DNA from 2 places in the Paenibacillus sp. FSL R5-0923 genome. Region 2 is predicted to be linked to the other one. Evidence: a T-box and tRNA genes for the amino acid it is inferred to sense, from the RefSeq annotation. Region 2 holds a T-box; the other holds one or more tRNA genes.
What was found. The T-box of region 2 lies ahead of pheS (phenylalanine--tRNA ligase subunit alpha). A T-box ahead of a tRNA ligase gene usually reads a tRNA of that ligase, here a tRNA-Phe.
Positions count from the first base shown of each region.

Region 1: it encodes a tRNA-Phe, which carries the amino acid that the T-box ahead of pheS (phenylalanine--tRNA ligase subunit alpha) is inferred to sense. The anticodon was not compared.

Region 1 covers NZ_JBBPAT010000001.1:610,969-614,369, forward strand. The annotation lists gene MKX35_RS02650 (PucR family transcriptional regulator) at 7-1,101, opposite strand; tRNA gene MKX35_RS02655 (tRNA-Lys) at 1,251-1,323, opposite strand; tRNA gene MKX35_RS02660 (tRNA-Tyr) at 1,329-1,414, opposite strand; tRNA gene MKX35_RS02665 (tRNA-Phe) at 1,424-1,496, opposite strand; tRNA gene MKX35_RS02670 (tRNA-Asp) at 1,563-1,640, opposite strand; tRNA gene MKX35_RS02675 (tRNA-Thr) at 1,654-1,729, opposite strand; tRNA gene MKX35_RS02680 (tRNA-Val) at 1,763-1,838, opposite strand; tRNA gene MKX35_RS02685 (tRNA-Met) at 1,847-1,923, opposite strand; tRNA gene MKX35_RS02690 (tRNA-Ser) at 1,954-2,045, opposite strand; rRNA gene MKX35_RS02695 (23S ribosomal RNA) at 2,128-3,401, opposite strand, start outside.
Region 2 covers NZ_JBBPAT010000002.1:1,147,439-1,150,839, reverse strand. The annotation lists gene pheT (phenylalanine--tRNA ligase subunit beta) at 1-510, opposite strand, end outside; gene pheS (phenylalanine--tRNA ligase subunit alpha) at 854-1,888, opposite strand; T-box leader at 1,949-2,235, opposite strand; gene MKX35_RS30185 (hypothetical protein) at 2,505-3,401, shown strand, end outside.

The DNA.
Region 1 (3,401 bases), on a different contig from region 2:
AAAAACCTATTTCCTTTTCGTCACTTTATACAAAAGCATAGTAAGCTTAACAATAGCAGCGTCCCCAAAGCTTCGTACATCTGCTCCGGTCTCTTGTTTTATCTTATCCAGACGGTAAAGCAGCGTATTTCGATGGATATACAACTTCTTGGCGGTTTCACTTACATTACAGTCCATCTCAAAAAAGGTCTCCAAAGTCAGCAGCATTTCTTTATCTGATAGTACAGAGGAGTAGTCACCAATTTGTCCAAGTAACTGTTTGCGGCGTACATCAGGAATGCTGTTAACCAGACGTTCCAAATGCAGTTCCCAAGGTAAATGAATATACTCTCCTACTTGAAAAATACGACCGAGTACAATCGTCTCCCTGAGCAAAGCTACAGATCCAGTCAATCCCTTAACAGGGACTATAGCCGGAGCTACTGCCAAATGGAATACCCCTACCCATTCACTAGCTATCAGCTCATGTAACCCCATACTAGTCTGTGCTAGAAGATCATCTACACTCTCTTCTTCATCATCCTTATCATCCCCGCCCGTAAGTAATTCTTTACGAGCTAAAATTAACCATTCCTTCTCTTGAAGGGGAATGAGCAGAATTTCGTTCTCAAAATAGCTACGCAGTAATTTCATCAGTGAACGATAAGAGATCTGTGGACTATGGGCAATCTCACTACTTAGGAGGAATGGAATCATATCTCCGAACAGACGTCCCTTTAGGGTGATCTCATCGGGAATTTCAGTGTCATTCTTCTCTTGCTCTAGCTCCGTGTTCAACCAAGCGCCAAGCTGCCGTGCCTCCACTTCACCTTCTTCTCTAAGCCCTGTAGCTTTAAGTGCAATAGCAAAATTTCGAACTGCATAGTTGACCAGTTGTACTTCCAGAGAGGTGAGCCCCTCCATTTCTACCCAGACAGCGGTTATACGTCCGTCACTCTCATACAAAGGTGCCCAGAGATGACCCTCATGGATTACCAGCTGATCCTGTCCTTCTAATCCCATGCTAAAAAGAGAAGCTGAATGCTGCCTCCCTAACTGCTTGATTCCGGTTCTCTTTCCGGTGAGCTGCTCTAATTTTTTCCGCAATGTCTCACTATCCATAGTCACCATGCTCCACCACTTTTGCTCTTTTCGCCTATTTTAGCATATTCTCTTATATTATGTTAATCGCTACAGTAGCGCGCTACTATAATACAACCATAAAACACAAAAAAAGCCACCACCATAAGGTGATGACTTTCTGTTTGGGATGAGCCATGAAGGACTCGAACCTTCGACACCCTGATTAAAAGTCAGGTGCTCTACCAACTGAGCTAATGGCTCATAAATGGTGGGGGATGATGGATTCGAACCACCGAACACGTACGTGAGCAGATTTACAGTCTGATGCGTTTGGCCACTTCGCTAATCCCCCAGGGAAAAGTGGCTCGAGACGGATTCGAACCGCCGACACGAGGATTTTCAGTCCTCTGCTCTACCGACTGAGCTATCGAGCCATATTAAATTGACATAAAAATAAAGTGGTAGCATTAAACTTCCCACCCTAGTCTTGTGGAAAAAAATGGCGGAACCGACGAGATTCGAACTCGCGATCTCCTGCGTGACAGGCAGGCATGTTAGGCCAACTACACCACGGTTCCGCATTGATAATAATGGTGCCGGCGAGAGGACTTGAACCCCCAACCTACTGATTACAAGTCAGTTGCTCTACCAGTTGAGCTACACCGGCACGGTGTAAAAAGTAAATCTAAAAAAGTAATAATGGTGGAGGCTGAGGGGATCGAACCCCCGACCCTCTGCTTGTAAGGCAGATGCTCTCCCAGCTGAGCTAAGCCTCCAGGTATTATGGTAGCGGCGAAGGGGATCGAACCCCCGACCTCACGGGTATGAACCGTACGCTCTAGCCAGCTGAGCTACACCGCCACAATAATTAGAAATGCTATGGATTGAAAATGGCGGAGAGAGTGGGATTCGAACCCACGCACCGCTTACGCAGTCTAACCCCTTAGCAGAGGGTCCCCTTATAGCCACTTGGGTATCTCTCCAAACGATATCAGTACCACAGCAATCCAAACAGGAATTTGACTCCCTGAAAACTGAATCCGAATTGAATTTGCGTTCTAAGTATAGGATAAGCCCTCGACCGATTAGTATTGGTCAGCTCCATGCATTACTGCACTTCCACCTCCAACCTATCTACCTCGTCGTCTTCAAGGGGTCTTACTAATTGGGAAATCTCATCTTGAGGGGGGCTTCACGCTTAGATGCTTTCAGCGCTTATCCCGTCCGTACGTAGCTACCCAGCCATGCTTCTGGCGAAACAACTGGTGCACCAGCGGTACGTCCATCCCGGTCCTCTCGTACTAAGGACAGCTCCTCTCAAATTTCCTGCGCCCACGACAGATAGGGACCGAACTGTCTCACGACGTTCTGAACCCAGCTCGCGTACCGCTTTAATGGGCGAACAGCCCAACCCTTGGGACCTACTTCAGCCCCAGGATGCGATGAGCCGACATCGAGGTGCCAAACCTCCCCGTCGATGTGGACTCTTGGGGGAGATAAGCCTGTTATCCCCAGGGTAGCTTTTATCCGTTGAGCGATGGCCCTTCCATGCGGTACCACCGGATCACTAAGTCCGACTTTCGTCCCTGCTCGACTTGTAGGTCTCGCAGTCAAGCTCCCTTATGCCTTTGCACTCTTCGAATGATTTCCAACCATTCTGAGGGAACCTTGGAACGCCTCCGTTACTCTTTAGGAGGCGACCGCCCCAGTCAAACTGCCCGCCTGACACGGTCCCCGTACCCGGTAAGGGTACTAGGTTAGAACCTAGATACGATCAGGGTGGTATCCCAACGGCGCCTCCACCGAAGCTTGCGCTCCGATTTCTACGGCTCCCACCTATCCTGTACAGATCGTACCCAAATTCAATATCAAGCTGCAGTAAAGCTCCATGGGGTCTTTCCGTCTTGTCGCGGGTAACCTGCATCTTCACAGGTATTAAAATTTCACCGGATCTCTCGTTGAGACAGCGCCCAAGTCGTTACGCCATTCGTGCGGGTCAGAATTTACCTGACAAGGAATTTCGCTACCTTAGGACCGTTATAGTTACGGCCGCCGTTTACTGGGGCTTCGGTTCATAGCTTCGGGTTACCCCTAACCACTCCCCTTAACCTTCCAGCACCGGGCAGGCGTCAGCCCGTATACTTCGCCTTGCGGCTTCGCACAGACCTGTGTTTTTGCTAAACAGTCGCTTGGGCCTTTTCACTGCGGCCCCCTCGTGCTATTCACACTACCGGGGCACCCCTTCTCCCGAAGTTACGGGGTCATTTTGCCGAGTTCCTTAACGAGAGTTCTTCCGCGCGCCTTAGAATTCTCTTCTCGCCTACCTGTGTCGGTTTGCG
Region 2 (3,401 bases):
CGGAGTCAGATCGAATTCCAGAATTTCATCATCTAGACCCAGCAACTTTGAAATATCTTGACCGATCTCTGTACCTTCAGGAAGTACAAGAATTCCTTCTTGCTGCTCTTTAGGAAGCAATTTATCATTGAGTCCCAATTCTTTAGCCGAGCAGATCATCCCTTGTGATAATACCCCGCGCAGCTTCGCTTTTTTGATATCCAGCCCTGGCAGCTTAGCGCCAACAAGAGCTACAGGAACGGTTTGTCCCGCAGCTACATTCTTTGCGCCACAGACGATTTGCAGATCTTCACCTTGACCTGCATCCACGATACATACGTTCAGTTTATCCGCATCAGGATGCTTTTCTTTCGATTTCACATAGCCGGTTACGATGCCGGAAATCCCTTTATTGCGGCGCTCTACTCCGTCAATTTCAATGCCGGCAGCGGTAATCTTCTCCGCTAGCTTATCGGCGGTTACTCCTTCAATCGATGTATAATCAGCCAACCATCCGGTTGATACTTTCATGTCCGCTCACTTCCTTTATGTTTCAGATGTATTTATCTACTTGCCGTTCGATCTGCTTCCTGTGGGAGTAGTACAATTTAGGATTACTCGATCAAAGCTTCATAACCGTCCTATTTAGAGCAGTCACTACGAAAAATATTGGACTTCCGATCGCTGTTATCCTCAGATTTCCTGATTAAAACCACTTCTCGCGGTAGAAATCCGAGGATAAAGGCGAACGCTGGCGCTTCTACAGTTCCAAAATTTCTCTCCGTTCCTTCTATTAATAGTCTTTTATTAAGCAAGATCAGTAACCCAATTGCTACTTACTCCTAACCCGTCAGCCAGCTCGCCCACCAAAAATCTAAACGCCCTTGAACTGCTTTACAAAACTCATATCGTTGTTATAGAAATGACGGATGTCATCGATGCCGTATTTAAGCATAGCAATCCGTTCAACACCCATACCAAATGCGAAGCCGCTATACTTAGCAGGATCATAGCCACCCATTTTCAGAACATTTGGATGTACCATGCCGGCGCCAAGGATTTCTAACCATCCGCTTTGCTTGCACAGTCTGCAGCCATCGCCGCCACATTTGAAGCAGCTTACGTCCACTTCAACGCTTGGCTCGGTGAATGGGAAGAAGCTCGGACGAAGACGAATGTCTGTATTCGGGCCGAACATTTCTTGTACGAATTGCTGCAAGGTGCCTTTCAGATCACTCATCCGAATGTTGCTTCCAATAACCAAACCTTCAATTTGATGGAACTGGAAGGAATGCGTTGCATCGTCATCATCGCGGCGGAATACTTTACCCGGGCAAATGATTTTAACTGGAACTTCACCGTTCATAGCCTGCATAGTACGAATCTGTACCGGAGACGTTTGAGTACGCATAAGCAGGTCATCCGTTAAATAAAAGGAATCCTGCATATCGCGTGCCGGGTGATTTTTAGGCAGATTTAGGGCTTCAAAGTTATAATAATCGGTCTCCACTTCCGGGCCTTCAGCCACACGGTAACCCATACCAATGAAAATATCCTCAATTTCCTGAACCACTCTGCTAAGCGGGTGAACGCCCCCTTGCTGCATGCGGCGACCTGGCAATGTTACGTCTACTTTTTCAGCCTGTAGACGTTGCTGAGTCTCTTGCTGTTGAAAAGTCTCTTGCTTCGCTCCAATAATCTCCTCAATGGCACTACGCACCTGATTCGCTACTTGCCCGATAACCGGACGCTCCTCAGCACTAAGTCCTCCCATACCACGTAGAACTTCTGTAAGCTCGCCTTTTTTACCGAGATATTTCACTCTTAGGTCATTCAAAACCTGTGGATCCATAACCTCCTGCAACTTAGCCAGCGCTTCAACCTTCAATGCTTCCAACTTCTCTTTCATGGCCGTGTACAGCCCCCTTCAATCATTGTCTAGTTCAACAAAAAAAGGCCTTTCCTCCCGGTAAGGGACGAAAAGACCGTGGTACCACCCTTGTTAGACAAGCTGATCTGTTCCCCTTAAGAGCTTCATTCCCTCTTTTAGCTGGACAGATACCTATCTCACTTTATACAGAAATAACGGTCTGTGACCGGTTTCCCCTACGCTTCCTTACAAGGCAATCTTAAGGAATTCAAGGAACTGCTCCGGAGTGAACTTCGACAGCTCTGTATCCTAGAAACGCTCTCAATCACCGGCGTCTCCTCCCTGTAAGTCAGGCACTGTGTACTCTTCTCCATCACTGCATTTCACAATTCATTCTAATTGTCAGGTATCTCTTTTATGCAAGAGATATGTCTGTTTATTATATGCAAAATCTGTCGTTTTGACAAGTTCAAGCATAATTAGGGCAATTTTTATCTGGCTTTAAGCTGGCTTTAAGGTTCAGAGCCATTTGGGGGACTTTTTTTCAGCTAACGTTCAGCGGAGCTTGATAATTTCCATTATTAAGAAGGCATGGTTGTACTCAATCATAAATCACCTTCAAAATACAAGGACTTTCATACCGGGAGGGAATTACATGCATGCACGAAGAACAAAAGTAGCTGTGATCATACTTAGCGCAGCAGTTCTGAGTCAAGCTTCAGCGTATGGAGCATACGCGGCATCAACGACTACTTCATCCACCAAAACAGCAACTGCCACCACTGCATCCACTCTGGATAAACTCGGCTCGATAGCTTTAAAGAGTAACTTTAGTGTGAAGCTGACCGATGCTGGGTTTTTGACTCAGGATGGCGGCAATATTCTTACATACACCCTCAGCTATAACAATGGGAGCGGAAGCAGCATCAATCTTGTGGACTATTTCTCTAAAGTAACTACTGCCGGAGGAACCGTTATCCAAGGAAGCCCAGTAACCAGCAGTGCAACCATCAAATCTATCCCCTCCAAAAGCAGTCAATCCGTAACCTATTACGCAAACGTCGGTAAATCCACATCTTTAAATGGAGTGAAGATTTCAGTATTCGGTTGGGATTTCAGCAGTACTGATTATCAAAAAAAGCTGGGGACCTTCACCTTGCCTGTGGCTTTTTCACAAGCGGTCGCTAGAGGCCAAAGTAAAAAGATAACCTTGAATAATCAGCCCGTAACAACCAAAACAGAAAGTCTGCAAATTTACAAATATAACGGTAAGGTATACGCCAAAGTAGGTGTGAGCTTAACCAATCAAGGAACCAAAGTGCTAAGTGATCCTGGGCTTAAGGGATACCTCGCATCTGCAGGAGGATCTGTATTTGAATTAACGCTTGATGATACGAGCAGTAACTACAAAGTACAGCCACAGGAAAAAAAGACGATCTACTACATGACGGAAATTCCCTCTTATATGAAGACAGACAATATGACTCTGCAGTTTGCTGGAGAAGATACCTCATTAAAAATTGCTTTGCCCATCGTCACCTATAACCTTCCC